4 regions of the Sphingobacterium sp. G1-14 genome follow, and region 3 is predicted to be linked to each of the others. Evidence: riboswitches for the same ligand, from Rfam matches in the RefSeq annotation. Region 3 holds a riboswitch; each other region holds the start of a gene.
The links. A riboswitch is a leader RNA that binds a small molecule or an ion and turns the genes downstream of it on or off. The one in region 3 is predicted to bind thiamine pyrophosphate.

Region 1 (4,218 bases), 2.0 Mb from region 3:
CAATAATATTACAAATAAACTTTTAATCAAACACAAACTTCTCTTATGCTTACAATTGGTTATTTCAAGCAACAAGATAAGAAATTATTTACGGTAGCAAAACTTCTAACCAAGTCTGGCGATCTACACGTTCTTTTATAACAAAAAAGACTATCCTAGGATAGTCTTTTTTGTTATAAACTCTTCTGTAGTAACTTATGCTGCGAAGCCGTAAAAATATTCCGGAAGATTATATTGATTTCATGATCAATGGCGGCCCCCGAGATTCCGGTATGCGGATAGAGTCTTATTGTATTTGTCAAGATACATTCCACAAAATCTCGACTTTGTATCCCTATCTGTTCATAAATTGCTGCATTATCATTGCCATCATGAAGATTTACCCAAGAAAGAACGGCCAAATTCATTATTGCTTCCCTCCGATTAACATAATCTTGCTGAAAGTCATCGAGTACCCTAAACGCTTCTTTACTTTCAGTCTTCTCCCATTTGGATTGATTGCTTTTTAACACAAATAGTTTTTCGATTAAATCCAAAAAGCGCTTATACATTCCCGTAAAGTTGGCCAGTAAAGTCAATTCCGCAAAAGGCATAAAGGGATATTGATACAACAGCTCGCTACGTGTACTTTTTGCCGCATCAATATCAAAAGACTGCCTACCATCAACGAGTATGTCTTCCAGCGAAAAGGAATGCGAAGCCGTAGCCTCCAATCCAAATGTATCCCAGTCGTAATGCACCAGTACATGATCACGATCCACAAAAAATGATTTTATCAGTGGTTCACCTTTTTCGTCCAACACGGGTTTTCCTGCCTCCTGAATTGCAGCATTTAAGGTAAAATGGGTTAAATGAGGAGCTCCGGTTGCATATCTCCAAAAACCGCGGAGCCGATAATGTTCACCTTCACGTGTAGCTGTACCTGATACCTGCCCACTGCCGCCAAAACAAACCCGATCCGTTTTGAAAATCTGATCTCCTAAAACCGGATCAATAAAACCGACAAAGAGATTTGCTCCTGAGCATAACGTTACTGTCCAAGCTAATCCCCCATCCCAATAAGCCAGGTCAGCCAATAAATTGAGCCCTTCAGGTAGACTTAACCCCAATCCACCCAATGCAGGTGGAACCCAAATCTTAAACCATTTCCGACGAAAAATCAGTTCGAGCTGTCCATCCGACAATGTTTTCTGATGGATTCCCTTAGCCTGATTATCTTTCAGAATAGCAATATCTTCGCTATTGAGTTGCATATCTTTCTTCACTTATTATTCTCCTCCAATTAAAATATCCACTAAATGCCATAACAAATAAAAACAAGGTCAAGCCCGAATAAAGAAATAACCCTTTATGGATCAGTAAAGGAATTGCCATCAGATTACTGATATTCAACAATATCCAATTTTCTATCTTCCGTTTTGCCAATAACCACATCCCTGCCCAAGCTGTGCAGGAAACTGCAGAGTCCCAAAGCGGTACATCAGAATCCGTTAAATGGACCAATCCGAAATAAAACAACAGAAAACCGAGAGCGCAGATTCCCCCTACTATCCACCATTCTTTCGGCTCACAATGCGTTATGGGAGCAGCAACATCGCTACTATATTTCCAATAGATCCAGCCATAGATGCTCATGATCAAATAATAGAGATGTAGTAATATTTCTGCATATAGTTTCGCATGGAATAATACGTAAACAGAAATTAAGATACCAATAATCCCAAAAATGTAATTGATCGATTTATTTTGCCGGGAAAACCAAACCTGTAAAACACCAAAGGATACCCCTAGCCATTCCGCGATGGTGGCCTGTTGAATCTGTTTTATAAAAGCTTCGAAAATTGTTTCAGAAGTCATCGCCTTGTTTATTATTTCGTGTAGTTCATAATAAACCTATGGGAGAAAAACGGACGTTTTTATTGAAATTAAATCCCTACGCCAGCATTACCTGGATCAGGTATATAAAAGCGATTGTACAAGGAGGTACAATCGCTTTTATTGGGTATAATCTCAGCCGAGAATGACCATGGTCATTCCAAGCACCCCATAAGTATATTTTCTGTCGAATTGATTATTCTATATCAATCAATTTCAACGCTTTGTGCGTACGCGTACGCGTTTCTTTACATAGTTGCGCATCATCGTTCAATGATTTCCCGTGTGAAGGAATCATTTCACGTAGTTTTTTACGGTATTCATCTGATTTCGCACGTTCAGGGAAACATCTCTTCAACAGGCTGATCATGATAGCAACTGACGTCGAAGCTCCAGGAGAAGCTCCTAATAGCGCAGCAATAGAACCATCTGCACTAGAAACGACCTCTGTACCAAATTCTAAAATTCCACCTTTCTTCTCATCTTTCTTGATGACCTGAACACGTTGTCCTGCTTTCTCGATAACCCAATCCTCCAATTTAGCTGTAGGCATAAATTGTTTTAAAGACTCTAGTTTATCTTTTGGTGACTTCATGACTTCAGTAATAAGATACTTCGTCAAAGGTAAGTTGTCAAGTCCGGCTGATAACATCGGGCGGATATTGGACAATTTGATAGAAGCAGGTAAATCGAAGTAAGACCCTTGTTTTAAGAATTTAGTTGAGAAACCTGCATATGGTCCAAACAATAACGCTTGTTTGCCATCAATATAACGTGTATCTAAGTGCGGTACAGACATTGGAGGAGCTCCAACAGAAGCTTTTCCATACACTTTCGCATGATGTGTATTAATGATCTCTTCATTTACACAACGTAGCCATTGGCCCCCTACAGGAAATCCGCCATAGCCTTTTGCTTCGGGTATTCCAGATTTTTCCAACAACAACAACGAGTGGCCACCGGCCCCAATAAATACAAACTTTGCTTTTATTTCTCTCTTTGTTCCTGTCTTTAAATCTTTGACCTCCACTTCCCAACGGCCATCGTCTTCACGTTCGATGTCGATTACTTCATGGTTTAAGGAGATCGAAATATTTTCTTTATTTTCAAGATTAGCGATCAAATCACGTGTCAACGACCCAAAATTAACATCAGTGCCCAGATCCATTTTTGTCGCAGCGATTTTTTCATCGGCCTCGCGTCCTTCCATCATCAATGGAATCCACGATTTCAACAATGCCGTATCTTCGGTATACTCCATCCCTTTGAACAAGTTTTGGGTCGTCAATGTTTCCCATCTTGTCTTTAGGAATTTAGCATCTTTTTCACCAAAAACCGCACTCATGTGTGGAATACTACGGATAAAATTTTCAGGTTGGGCAATAATGCCTTTATCAACGAGGTAGGACCAAAATTGCTTAGACACTTCAAATTGCTCTGCAATTTTAACTGCTTTATCAATCTTTACAGAACCATCTTTCTGTTCGGGGGTATAATTTAACTCGCATAAGGCAGAGTGACCCGTGCCAGCATTATTCCAAGCGTCAGAACTTTCAGCAGCCACAACATCCAAACGCTCAAGAATTTCAATATTAACGTCTGGGCTTAATTCATTGATTAGAGTACCCAAAGTAGCACTCATAATACCGGCGCCGATCAGAACAACGTCAACTTCTTTATTTGATTTTTTGCTCATGTTTTTGTGATTGATGCAAATTTAATATAGTTTTTGGTAAACGTCCAAGTCTTTTGTCAAAAAACTGTACTTTTTAGAACCACTTATTCAAAAATACCATTGATTTATTAAAATAATCCTAAGTGAGCGATCGCTTACCGTAAAATTCTAAAATTGTTTCCTGAAAACACGCTTCCACTCCAACATAAACACAAGGTCAGCACACAATGTTTTTCTATTTTAAACCGTTATTTATCGAAAGATTTTGTGTTATAATATAGTTTTAACATTTTTGCAGAACATCAAAAGGCAATAGTGTACACAATAGCTAAAAAAACAAGATCATTTATTCGCTAATACGACGGCATCGAAAAAACACAAGCACTGGGGCATAACCAAGATAAACCAAATGGAAACGAGTTCATGTTTCGTATTGAATTCCAGTAACAGACGGGCTGTGAGAGAAAGACAGCGCGTGGAAAATGGACATAAATGCCTAAGTGTGAATAATTGAAGAACAAATAACTTATACAGATGAAAATACTCGAAGGAAAAATTGCTTTAGTAACAGGAGCATCAAAAGGAATCGGAAGAAAAATTGCAGAAGTGTTTGCACAACATGGTGCTAACGTCGCTTTTACATATCTTTCTTCTGTCGAAAAAGGACA
Region 2 (4,218 bases), 390 kb from region 3:
GTAGATCTATCCTTTCTATTCTTTTCGGTCATATGAATACGTGCGATTCCGAGCTCAGCCGATAGGTGAGGGTGGGAATGTAGGACCAATCTGTCCAGGTACGTTGAATCTATAGATTCAACGTACCTGGACATTTGTAGGTCCGTAAAATGATACTTGCGCAAATGCAGGATATCAAGTCCTTCTTTAAACAAAGCATTTATAATCCCTATTTCAGAAGGGATCGTTTCTGCTGCTGTCAAAGCGATGATCATAAATAGATCTCTTTTCCTTGTGCGATGAATTCCTGCGATTTTTCCAGCATTCCTTGTGCGGCACTATCTCTGATTTCCTGCGTAATTTTCATCGAGCAAAATTTGGGCCCGCACATGGAGCAGAAGTGAGCCACTTTGGCCGCATCCGCAGGCAACGTTTCGTCATGATACTCCCGTGCGGTATCTGGATCCAGGGAAAGGTTGAATTGATCTTCCCACCTAAATTCAAATCTCGCTTTACTCAAGGCATTATCACGGTATTGTGCACCCGGATGTCCTTTGGCCAAATCGGCCGCATGGGCAGCTAGTTTATAGGTGATTACACCGTCTTTAACGTCTTTTTTATTTGGTAGGCCCAGATGTTCTTTGGGCGTCACATAGCAAAGCATCGCACATCCATACCAACCGATCATCGCAGCTCCAATGGCCGACGTGATATGGTCATAACCTGGAGCGATATCAGTTGTTAAGGGACCCAAGGTATAAAATGGAGCTTCGTCACAACAAGCCAATTGCTTGTCCATATTCTCTTTGATCAATTGCATAGGAACATGCCCTGGACCTTCGATCATCACCTGAACATCATGTTTCCAGGCGACCTTGGTGAGTTCGCTCAGTGTTTCGAGCTCAGCAAATTGAGCCGCATCGTTGGCGTCCGCAATGGCTCCTGGACGGAGACCATCGCCAAGTGAAAAAGCAACATCATATCGCTTCATAATCTCACAGATCTCCTCAAAATGGGTATAGAGAAAGTTCTCTTTGTGGTGGAAAAGACACCATTTGGCCATGATAGACCCACCTCTGGAGACAATGCCCGTTACTCGAGAAGCGGTGAGATGGATATAACGAAGCAGTACGCCGGCGTGTATGGTAAAGTACGAAACACCCTGTTCGGCCTGTTCAATCAAGGTATCTTTGAATATTTCCCAGGTAAGGTCCTCGGCCACCCCCTTCACTTTTTCGAGCGCCTGATAGATCGGTACCGTACCGATTGGAACGGGCGAGTTACGGATAATCCATTCGCGGGTTTCGTGAATATTTTTGCCAGTGGATAGGTCCATGATGGTATCGGCTCCCCAACGACAGGCCCATACCGCTTTTTCAACTTCTTCCTCTATACTTGAACTTACGGCGCTATTGCCAATATTGGCATTAATTTTAACAAGAAAGTTGCGCCCGATAATCATGGGTTCACTTTCAGGATGATTTATATTATTGGGGATGATCGCTCTTCCGGCAGCGATTTCCTCACGGACAAATTCTGGTGTAATAGCTTTATTATGTGTTCTAGCGCCAAAGTTTTGCCCTTTATGCTGATGATCCATTCCGGGGGTACTGGCCGTGAGCTGCTCGATACGTTGGTTTTCACGGATAGCAACGTACTCCATTTCTGGGGTAATGATGCCTTGCTTTGCATAATGTAATTGGGTGACATTCCTGCCGGCAGAGGCTACTTTCGGTTTATGGCTATACGCAAATCGGAGTTCATCTAACGTTGGATCAGAAAGGCGTTTTTGTCCATATTCAGAGCTTATGCCAGCTAGCTGTATGACATCCTGACGATCCAAGATCCACTGATCGCGAAGGCGAGGGAGGCCTTTTCGGATATCGATATGGACGGTATCATCCGTATAAGGTCCAGAAGTATCATAAATTGTTACCGGCGGATTAATTTCTACTTCTCCATTCGTTAATTTGGTTGGACTCAAGGTGATTTGACGCATGGCGACTTGAATAGGAAATAGTTTTCCGGATACAAAAATTTTCTTTGCATTTGGAAAGGGTGATTGCGTAATTGTTTCAGCTGTCATTTTTTTCTGTATTGGGTGAATTACTCGGTTGATTTTTTGGAAATGGCTATCCGCCCTGAGATGCGGTAATTAAGATAATCTGATCGTAAGGTTTAAGTGTTGTCGTAGCCCAGTCCTTTTTGGGGATGACTTTGTTGTTGATGGCTACAGCCACACCCTGAGTTTTGCCAGATAATTCCAAAAGCAACAAGCCTTCAAGTGAAGTAAGTGTGGGATCGAAAAATCGAATCTGATGGTTTATTGTAAGTTCCATTCCTTAATTTTTTTGGTAAAACTTTAGGAATGGCTACACAAAGGCACAGCAATGCACCTTGTAGACAGCTCACTTTTCCCTACGCCAGTATGATCCGGATCAGGTTCTAAGGGTAAAATCTCAGCCTGCACGAGCAGACACCCCTAAAGTTGCGACTAAGATAAGGTTATTTTTATGAAAGTTGCAAGAAATTTATTTTACAGACTTAGGCATATTGTGCAGGAAAGTACAGGTCAGTATGTGGGAAATATTTGATATATTAGTTTTTTGAATCAGCTAAAACAATTTAACAACCACCAAGAATAGTATCTTTTAATGCGTAGGATTTTATTGACAACACTGTTGTGTATCGCTAGCAACACTTATGCCCAACCTAAACACAACTGCAGCGCCGTGCAGTTGACATGCGAACATTTGGTCAATCCGTTGGGTATTGATGCAATTCACCCGAGACTTAGCTGGCGACTTGAGGACCAACGTAAAGGTGCGGTACAACAAGCTTATCAGATCCTTTTAGGGCAAGATTCGCTGGCATTACTGAAAGAGACAAAAGATAGCTGGGATAGTGGCAAACAGTTCAGCTCGGCTATGTTAGTGCCCTATAACGGCGCACAGTTAAAGCCACAGACTAAGTACTACTGGAAGGTTAAAATATGGGATAAGGATGGTGTATCAACACGTTCTGAAATAGCATCTTTCGAAACAGGAATGATGGGAATGGACCTTTGGAAAGGAAAATGGATCAGCGACAATAAGGATATTCATGCACGGGAAACGCCTTATTTTAGAAGAGAATTTAAGGCAAATAAGCAGATAAAATCTGCCCGCGCGTATATTGCCACAGCGGGATTATATGAACTTTCCATTAATGGCCAGCGCGTTGGCGACCACCGTCTGGATCCAATGTATACTCGGTTTGACCGACGCACATTGTATGTCGTGACGGACGTAACCCAGCAGCTTCAAAAAGGAGAGAACGCCATTGGCGTTGTTTTGGGGAATGGCTGGTATAATCATCAACCACTGGCCGTTTGGAACTTTGATAAAGCACCATGGCGGGCCCGGCCAACATTCTGTTTAGAACTGAAAATCGTTTATACAGATGGAACGACGGAAACCATTGTTTCGGATAAGCAGTGGAAGACTGCTTCGGGGCCAATCACCTATAATAATATTTACACTGGTGAGCATTACGATGCAAGACTGGAAATACCTAACTGGGATAAACCAAAATACGATGATTCGGCCTGGCCGGCTGTTCAGTATAGAAATGCGCCATCAGCGCATATCGTTTCCCAACAGATGGTACCGATTCGGCTCGTAAAGTCCTATAAGCCAAAATCAGTGACAAAGATAGACCAACGTACCTATGTGTTCGATATGGGCCAGAATATGGCCGGGATTACAAAAATTAGAGTGAAAGGAGCTGCGGGTACTATGCTGCGTATCAAGCATGGTGAGCGATTGCAGGCCGATGGGCATCTTGATCAGTCCAATATTGATGTTTATTATCGGGGCGATAAGGAAAAGGAGCCTTTTCAGACCGATATATTGACCTTAAGTGGCCGCGAGGATGAGTTTATGGCCAAGTTCGGTTACAAAGGGTTTCGTTATGTCGAGGTTAGCAGCAGTGCCGCAATTGCATTGGATAGTTCGGCTGTGACCGCCTATTTTATGCATAGTGATGTGTCTGCTATTGGACAGCTCAAGACATCATCAGCGTTGGTCAATAAACTATGGACAGCGACCAACAATGCCTACTTGTCCAATTTGATGGGCTATCCTACAGACTGTCCGCAACGGGAAAAGAACGGCTGGACAGGGGATGGGCACCTTGCGATTGAAACAGCTCTATACAATTTTGACGGGATAACAGTTTATGAAAAATGGATGGCGGATC
Region 3 (4,218 bases):
CTTTATATTCTTTTAAATAGCTGCTAATAAGCTCCACAAGTTCAATATTGTGTACCATTCCTATTTTGATTGCATCGGGATAGATATCGTCAAAAATAGCATCCAATTGGTCCTGGACGGCTGCTGTAGGAATTTCATAAATACGTCTTACACCTTGTGTGTTCTGAACGGGTAAGGCAGTTAAAACATTCATGGCATAACAACCTAATGCAGATATGGTTTTGGTATCTGCCTGTATACCTGCACCACCGCTACCATCGAACCCCGCAATGCTGAGTACGGTAGGGACGCGGTATTTTTTATCTTTTGTCATTTTAATAGTTCTTTTAGTTGTGCACTGGCAGCTCTGGGATCTTGACTTTGGCATATGGCCGAAACGACTGCAATGGAGTCTGCACCGGCATTCCAGGTCTCTTCTGCTGTTTGTAAATTCATCCTTCCGATAGCGATCAATGGTTTTTCCGTCCTACTCCGAAGTTGTTTTAAACCCGCAATTCCCCATTCAGTAACCGTATCTACTTTTGTTTTCGTAGAAAAAATGGGGCTTACACCAAGGTGGTCGACGGTGTACATTTGTTCACTTTCCAGTTGTTGCATGTCTTCTATGGACCAGCCTATGGTTAATTTATCACCATATTTTTCGCGAATAGCGAGCGGCTGCAAATCATTTTGACCCACATGTACTCCCCATGCCTCGATTTGGGCAGCGATTGCTACGGCATCATTGATCACGAGCGGAATACCATAATGATCGGTCAGTTTTTTCAAACGGATGGCTTTATCCAAAAATGTGGCCGGATCGTCAGCCTTTTCGCGCAATTGTATAAGATCGACTCCGCCAATAATGGCTTCTTCGGCAACATTGAGCCAATTTTGAGGATAACAGTCCCGCTCAGAAATTACCAAATATAAAGGGTAGGGAAAAAGCGGATTAATGCGCATAGCGTTTGATCTTGAGCTTTGATTTGAGACGTTCTGCATTGAGCTGATAGAGTTCATCATAGAGATTCAATTGCAGGGTGCCCGGTCCAGCTGCTGTTTGGGCAGCGAGTTCTCCCGCTAAGCTCAGAATGGATACACCGGCAACAGCTGCTTCAAAATATTGGTCTGTAACACCTAGAAATGCACCAATAAGCGCAGTAGCACTACAGCCAAGCCCAGTTACCTGTGTCATTAAAGGGTTGCCATTAAAAACTTCAACCCGATATTGCTGTGAAAGGATATAGTCTACTTCTCCAGAAATACAGATAATGGAGCCGGTTTGTTCTTGTAATAATTGGCCAAATCGGAGCGCATCTTTACTCGCTGTCGTGCTGTCGACTCCCTTTGTGTTCGGTTGGTTGAAATTGTACAGCGTCATGATTTCTGATGCATTTCCACGAATAACCGTGGGTTTGAGATCCAGTAGATTGGATAATAAATCATTGCGGAATGCTGATATCCCAGCACCAACAGGATCAAGTACCCATGGCCGTCCAATGGTATTGGCATGTTCGGTAGCAACCAGCATAGCTTCGGCAGTATCTTCACTCAAGGTGCCGATATTAATGACAAGAGCTTGTGCAATATCGACAACCTCGCGTACTTCTAATGGGCTGTGTACCATCACAGGGGACGCTCCTAGGGCTAAAAGTGCGTTGGCAGTATTGTTCATCACGACTAGGTTTGTGATGTTGTGTACAAGGGGTTTTTCGACCCTCAGCTGCTCTAATAAATTGATAATTGAATCTTCCATTTTTTTACATATGCTAAGATATACTGTGTGGCCTTGGAGGGAAGAAGAGCGATAGCCTGTGCAGTAAAGGAGTATGCTGTACAGTGGATTTTTGCTTTTCCCTACGCCGGTATAAACCGAATCAGGTTCAAAGGGACTATCTCAATTCTATACAGAATACCCCCAAAGCCAGACCAAACTTAAACAAAAAAGAGGACTTTTCATATCCGTCATTTTTCGATCATTAGCTTGTTGAATTAATCGGCCGGATTTTGATCGGCACTAATTTCAATGTATTCAACAGGGGTATAGGTAACCCGGGCAAAATTTTTGGTCAAAAGTTCGGTTTCCAAAATCTTTCCACCCTGAAACTTTAAAAATTTCTCGCGCCAAATCTCATTTTTCCGAAAGAACTGATTGTCTATTTTAAGAAATTGATGTTCTTTTTCAACGACATGGTACGCAAAATCCAGTTCTTGATCAATTCTTAATTCGCCCTCTAAACATTTGTCTGTGAACCAGAGATTTATTTGAAAGGTGTAAGGCGTGTTGTTGGTGAATTGATAGTCGCGGTAATTATAAAAGACGGTAGCTCCACTACCGAATGGCAAAACACGGCCATCGTCCGGAAATGGATCAAAAGAGTGGTGATAACGTTCATTGACGGTGAGTGGACTATGGATAACAAGCCAATGGATGAGGTTGGATATTTGACAGATTCCACCGCCAATACCCGCTCTTGCTTCACCAAAGGATAACTCCATGCCGGGCAGATATCCTTTTTTTACAGTGGGTAGTCCAACGAGTTTACAAAATGAAAAGGTTTCCTTCGGTCTGATCAGAATGCTATTAATCTGTGCTGCTGCAATTTTCAGGTTGGTAACTTTGTTAATCTGCAATTGCATATTATTTTCGCCTAGTTTTTTTAATAAGACAGACTGATGCTTTTTAATACGAAAGGGAAGTTTTTCAGTTGATTTAGCTGTGCTGTATTTCTTATTATCAAATAGCCAAACGGCTTTGCGCTGCACTCTTCTCGCCCATACTGCAATAAAATAGAGTATGGGATGAAGTTGACTGATCAGTTTTCTTTTTCTCAATTTGACGTTTATGTATCGCTATCAAAATTAGTGCAGAAATGTGTTTTTTGCCGAATTTCGTCGAATATTTTTTTGTCAAAATCAAGAATCTTATTGTCTGAGCTTAGTGCAGTTTTTCAGTTCGTTTAGTTGGTTTTCTTTGCCTGTATGTATTTCGCTGTTAACTTTCCCTCCTTGTTATAGATCAAGCTTTCGTAGGCACAGTTTCCGAGATCTTTTACAATAGATTTTTGTTGTAATACACCCTCATAATAAAACTCATCAATCGTTTCGTTGGCTCGGTACGATCGCTTGATTTCGGCTGTCAGTCGATCGCTTTGATCGAAGGTTTGGCGCAGCGAGTAGTCACTTGTTTCCGGACTATCATATTGATAGCGGACGCGACTTTCTCTTTGATCATTTCTGCCCGAAATCTCTTCAGTAATTCGATTCTGTTGATCATAACTGTAAATGGTCCAGTCTCTCCGTTGATAGACAAAATGAATGGATTCACTTTTTATAACCTGGAGTTTACTGTTCAAGTGATAAATCATCGCCGATTCAAATGTAGGATCGTAGGAAACAATGGTATTTGGGAGATACCGGTAAATTGTACTGCTGCTCCACTTACTATTTCGAAGGTACTGTATGGAGTCGATAAGTCCGAATTGATTATAGCATCTTTTGTTGTAATAATTATTTCCCCCGGAAAGATTGTTCGATGTGATCTCTTTGCCTTCTTCATATACAGTCGTCATAATTGCACCGGATTGCACCGCATTTTCGTCCGAAAACTGCTGCATTACATAAGTGCCGTCACATTTATTCTTACGCTGACTGTAATAAAGAGGAAGAGCGGAATTTGCGATAATAGCCGCTGCATATTGCCCGGATGGAATAAATTGAACTTGTGCGATTGAGTCAAAGAAATGTGAGGCATTATATTGTGCAGAAGCTTTCTTTGACGCAATTGGTGTGCTGGTGTTTAATATCGGTTTGGCTGCTGCCAGATAGGTATTACTATCGTATATGATCTTGGGTTTGGCTAATCCATCAAACAAGATCATGGCATGACGTTGCTTCAATGACAATACGTCGATGGTCCACTGGTGATTTTTAACGATGAATGTGAGTTTTTTTGCATCGGTTTTTGTGACCAGTAACTTTGTTGTGCTATAAGGTACTAATTTGAAAATCTCAGCAGCATTTTTTTCGTGTAGACGCATGATAAAATCAGTTGATTTATCGGACTCATTGGTTAGAAAAAGAACTGCATGCGTTGGGCTAGCTATTGTTAGCGATTTTACTGTTTGCGATGCTGCGCTGGGACTATATAACAGCAATATCAACAACTGAATGATAATCGGATAAAAGTGCAGTTTCGCGTTATAATTCATTTGGGTCGATATTGCTGTTGTTGACTTT
Region 4 (4,218 bases), 2.5 Mb from region 3:
TACATTTGAATGGTCATTTAGCAAATAAGTTGCACCAGCTTTAGGGTTTAAGAAATTAAACTTAGGATGATAATTATAATTTTTCACCTTATCATCATCACCATACATGTGGTAATCTACATTCCGATATTGAATATCGGCCATTAATATCCACTTATCTAGTTTATAATCGACCTTTAAGAAATTACTGAAATCATTTTTTTGTGATTTCCCGAAGTAATATTTATCGTCAAGAAAACCTGTTGATGCATATTGTGCCCAAATCACCTGGCCATAATGTTTTCCTTTGTATTGATTATAAGCTCCACCCCAAGTAATTTCAAGCTGATCATTCGGTCTGTAATTTAGGGCATAGGTCATGCCATAAAAATAATTATCAAGCCATCTCCTGCGGACGAGATCTGTTTTTTGTATGGTATCTTTACCAATGATGACGTTAGGCAAACCGTATTTACTTAGTTTATCTCCGGGTCTCATTTCTTCATAGTAACCATAACCTCTTGTATAGTGTAGGGCTGTATTGAGCGTCAATTTGTCGTTCAGGATATTGGTATAATGAAGTTGATGATGTTTCTGCGTATAATTATCTGTTTGATTTTGATACGTATATAGATTATAATCCCGGCCGGCGTTCATGAAACGATCCTTCTCTGCGCCCGAGATTTCGAGTGCATTATCTGCATAGTCATCCATGCGTGATCGATCGCCAGTAATCAATGGTTCGGGAACGCCATTCCAGGCTTGATATGTCTTTTCTTTTCCCCAGAATACAATTCCTTTTAAAATATGTTTCTTGCCATAATAACCTCCGTCCACATAAAAAGATTGTAAGTCTGAACTACCTCTTTCGATATAACCATCGCTACTGATTCGAGATAATCTGGCATTGAAGGCAAATTTGTCGTTAATTAGCCCGGTACCTACCTTGACTGTATTTTTCCAGGTATTGTAGGAGCCAAATGAATTGTTGAGCTCTGCGTAAGGGGTTTCGACTAACGTATTGGACTGAATATTTAATGAGGCTCCAAATGATCCGGCACCATTCGTCGAAGTCCCAATACCACGCTGAACTTGGATGCTCTCGGTAGAAGAGGCAAAGTCGGGAAGGTTTACAAAAAATGAACCCATGCTCTCCGCATCATTTAAAGGGATTCCATTTAATGTTACGTTGATTCGTTGATTATCCGATCCCCTGATTGTCATTCCGGTATAACCTATACCTGCACCGGCATCGGAATTGACCTGCACGGATGGAGTCTGATTTAAAAGGAATGGAATATCCTGGCCGAGGTTATTACGCGTTATTTCTTCTTTGGAGATGTTTTTAAAGGTTGTAGGAGCATTTCTTTTGGCACGGGTAGATTGAACAAGTACCTCTTCCATTTGAATTGTACTAGGTTCTAACGCTACCGTAAGCTCCAAATTGTCTTTAACATCCACATTTTGGCTCCATGTTTTATATCCAAGAGAAGATACCTGGATCTGGTGCTTACCTGTATTGATACGATATAGTTTAATCAGTCCATTTTTGTCCGATTGGCCAGCGAAGGATGCTTGTCCATCTATGGATATGGAAACATACTGTAAGGGGGTCTGATTAGTATTGTCTACAGCTTTAATTGTCAGATTTTGTTGCGCAATGGCAATTTGGCTTGAAATAGTAGCTAAGGAGCTACAAATCAAAAATTTGATCATGGTAATGTATTTTGTTTGAGTTAAACAAATCATAGCAAGGGGTTACTATGACCGCACTATTTAACTAACCTCTCCCTACGCCAGCATTATCTGGATCAGGTGTACAGAATTTAATCTGTTGGGTATAATCTCAGCCTTTATTTGTGTTCCTGACAAAACAAGGCACCCCTATTCGATGCTGCGAATATATAAATTTAAAATTGAAATGAAGTATAAAGAAGTAATTTATGACAAATGGAAAAGAGTGGATTTGCGGTATTATTTCTTTTTGGTTAAAAATTTGTGCAAATTGTTGTTTTTGGTATTTATTGTTCTTTTTAGGTACCTTGGCATGAATTTTTCTACTAGAGGTATGTATTCATACAGGTCAAAAAATTTTAGTTACTAAATTGATAGTGAGGAGATAAAATGTTAAAATATTTAAGCGCTAATTATATTCTGCCGATTACTTCAATGCCAATAAAAGACGGTATTGTTTCGGTAGATGAGGAGGGGGTAATTCAAGGTATCTATGACCCAACTTCATTTACACCTTCAGATAAAACGAAGGTTGAGAGATATGAAGGAGTGATAATTCCAGGTTTTATCAATGCACATTGCCACATTGAATTGTCGCATATGAAAGGTATTGTTCCTAAAGGTACGGGGCTTCCGAGCTTTCTCAGTAAGGTGATGACAACGCGGTCGGCATCGATGAAAAAAATAGATGACGCTATGGCCAAAGCCGATCGAGATATGTACGAAAATGGTATTGTCGCAGTCGGAGATCACGCCAACACTGATAATTCTTCAAAATTGAAGGAAGATTCACAGATATTATATCACACATTTGTGGAGGTGCTCGGAATTGAACCTGAAGAAGCTGACTTTAAGTTAAAGGAGGCTAAATCGTTGACCCAAGAGTTTAGGAATGGGCATGTATCCATTACTCCGCACGCTCCCTATTCTTGTTCGAAGGTCCTTTTTAAGAAATTCAAGAAGATGGTTCCGGAAACAAATATTATCAGTATTCACAATCAAGAAAGTGAAGAGGAGAATAAACTGTTCCGTTATAAAATGGGTGAGTTCTTGGACTTTTATAAAAGTATAGGAAAAAATGCTGATGCGATTAAGGCGCAGGCAAGAAATTCGATTCAGTCTTATCTTCCTTATTTGCCTTATCCAAATAAATTATTGTTGGTTCATAACACCTATACCTCTCTTAAAGATTTGGATTTTGTAGAGCGTATGGATCGTGATGTGATGTGGTGTCTCTGTCCAAAAGCCAACCTTTATATTGAGGGAACATTACCAAAGGTTCAGAATTTTATGAATGCCGGACAGCGTTTGGTAATCGGAACGGACAGTTTAGCTTCAAACGATACATTGTCCATTTTGGAGGAGCTAAAGGTATTGCATGCGCACTTTGAGGATCTGGATTTCTTGCAGACTATTCAATGGGCTACAATCAATGGTGCTATCGCGTTGAACATTGAGAATGAATTTGGCTCACTTGAAGTGGGTAAAAAACCTGGGATTGTGTTGTTGCAAGGTATGGAACACATGCGCCTAAATGAAGATGTTAAGGTAAAACGTTTAGCGTAGTATTTAATTCCCCAAAACTTCTGTACTTTTGCTCTTATTGAACCGTCCATGACTATAATAACGAAACTATAGTCATGGTAAGTTCCATCTGACCGATGGAAGAAAAAATAAGTTACAGATGAAACATTTGAATATTTCAATAAGAGGTAAAGTACAGGGGGTCTTTTTTAGATTGACAACCAAGGCGGTTGCAGATCAAGTCGGTGTTAGAGGCTTTGTTGTCAATTTAAAAGATGGTTCTGTCTATATAGAGGGCGAGGGCGACGATTTTGCACTAGATTCACTGTTGGAGTTCTGCCAAGAAGGACCCGAGGGTGCAATCGTTGAAAGTGTTGAGGTAAAGGAAGGCGAAATGAAGGGCTTTTCCAATTTTGAAGTAGTTAAAAGAGTTCAATCTTAAGCCGTTTCGCCTTGTCAGTACTTAAAAAATTCGCCGGACAGACCATGATTTATGGCCTGAGTACGATTATAGCCCGTATGCTGTATTTCGTCATGACGCCATTGTATGTCCTCAAATATCCACCTGCGTCCTACGGAATATTTACTAATATGTACGCCTGGGCATCCATGATCAATGCCGTTTTGGCATTTGGAATGGAAACAACTTTTTTTAGGTTTCTCCAAAAAGTCGAAGAAAAGGATAAAAAGCAGGTTTTCAATAACAGTTTTATCGTCATTGCTTCTTTGGCAACATTATTTTTTATTACGGCCATAGTCTTTGCTGGCACTATTGGTAGCTGGTTGAATAAGGGAACTTACAATGCCGATTACGAGAGCTATGTGAAGTATTTCGCCCTCATATTGGCATTGGATGCTTTAGCTATTGTTCCTTTTGCGAAATTGAGATCGGAGGGAAGGCCTATTCGATTTGGTGCTATTAAATTGGCCAACATCGGTATTATGGTTATTCTTAACCTATTCTTTATTGCGCTAGTTCCC

Region 1: another riboswitch for thiamine pyrophosphate. It lies ahead of pnuC (nicotinamide riboside transporter PnuC); the one in region 3 lies ahead of thiM (hydroxyethylthiazole kinase).
Region 2: another riboswitch for thiamine pyrophosphate. It lies ahead of thiS (sulfur carrier protein ThiS); the one in region 3 lies ahead of thiM (hydroxyethylthiazole kinase).
Region 4: another riboswitch for thiamine pyrophosphate. It lies ahead of CBM24_RS01925 (TonB-dependent receptor); the one in region 3 lies ahead of thiM (hydroxyethylthiazole kinase).

The regions. Positions count from the first base shown of each region.
Region 1 covers NZ_CP021381.1:2,276,355-2,280,572, reverse strand. Annotated here, with positions in the region: gene CBM24_RS09440 (acyl-CoA dehydrogenase) at 174-1,253, opposite strand; gene pnuC (nicotinamide riboside transporter PnuC) at 1,240-1,857, opposite strand; TPP riboswitch at 1,913-2,057, opposite strand; gene CBM24_RS09430 (malate:quinone oxidoreductase) at 2,072-3,571, opposite strand; gene fabG (3-oxoacyl-[acyl-carrier-protein] reductase) at 4,085-4,218, shown strand, end outside.
Region 2 covers NZ_CP021381.1:3,838,256-3,842,473, reverse strand. Annotated here, with positions in the region: gene CBM24_RS16610 (thiamine phosphate synthase) at 1-254, opposite strand, end outside; gene thiC (phosphomethylpyrimidine synthase ThiC) at 251-2,065, opposite strand; gene thiS (sulfur carrier protein ThiS) at 2,112-2,318, opposite strand; TPP riboswitch at 2,378-2,473, opposite strand; gene CBM24_RS16595 (alpha-L-rhamnosidase) at 2,634-4,218, shown strand, end outside.
Region 3 covers NZ_CP021381.1:4,227,720-4,231,937, reverse strand. Annotated here, with positions in the region: gene thiD (bifunctional hydroxymethylpyrimidine kinase/phosphomethylpyrimidine kinase) at 1-313, opposite strand, end outside; gene thiE (thiamine phosphate synthase) at 310-942, opposite strand; gene thiM (hydroxyethylthiazole kinase) at 932-1,735, opposite strand; TPP riboswitch at 1,817-1,909, opposite strand; gene CBM24_RS18375 (VanW family protein) at 1,972-2,814, opposite strand; gene CBM24_RS18370 (hypothetical protein) at 2,940-4,190, opposite strand.
Region 4 covers NZ_CP021381.1:442,422-446,639, forward strand. Annotated here, with positions in the region: gene CBM24_RS01925 (TonB-dependent receptor) at 1-1,695, opposite strand, end outside; TPP riboswitch at 1,750-1,875, opposite strand; gene CBM24_RS01930 (amidohydrolase family protein) at 2,104-3,279, shown strand; gene CBM24_RS01935 (acylphosphatase) at 3,398-3,679, shown strand; gene CBM24_RS01940 (lipopolysaccharide biosynthesis protein) at 3,724-4,218, shown strand, end outside.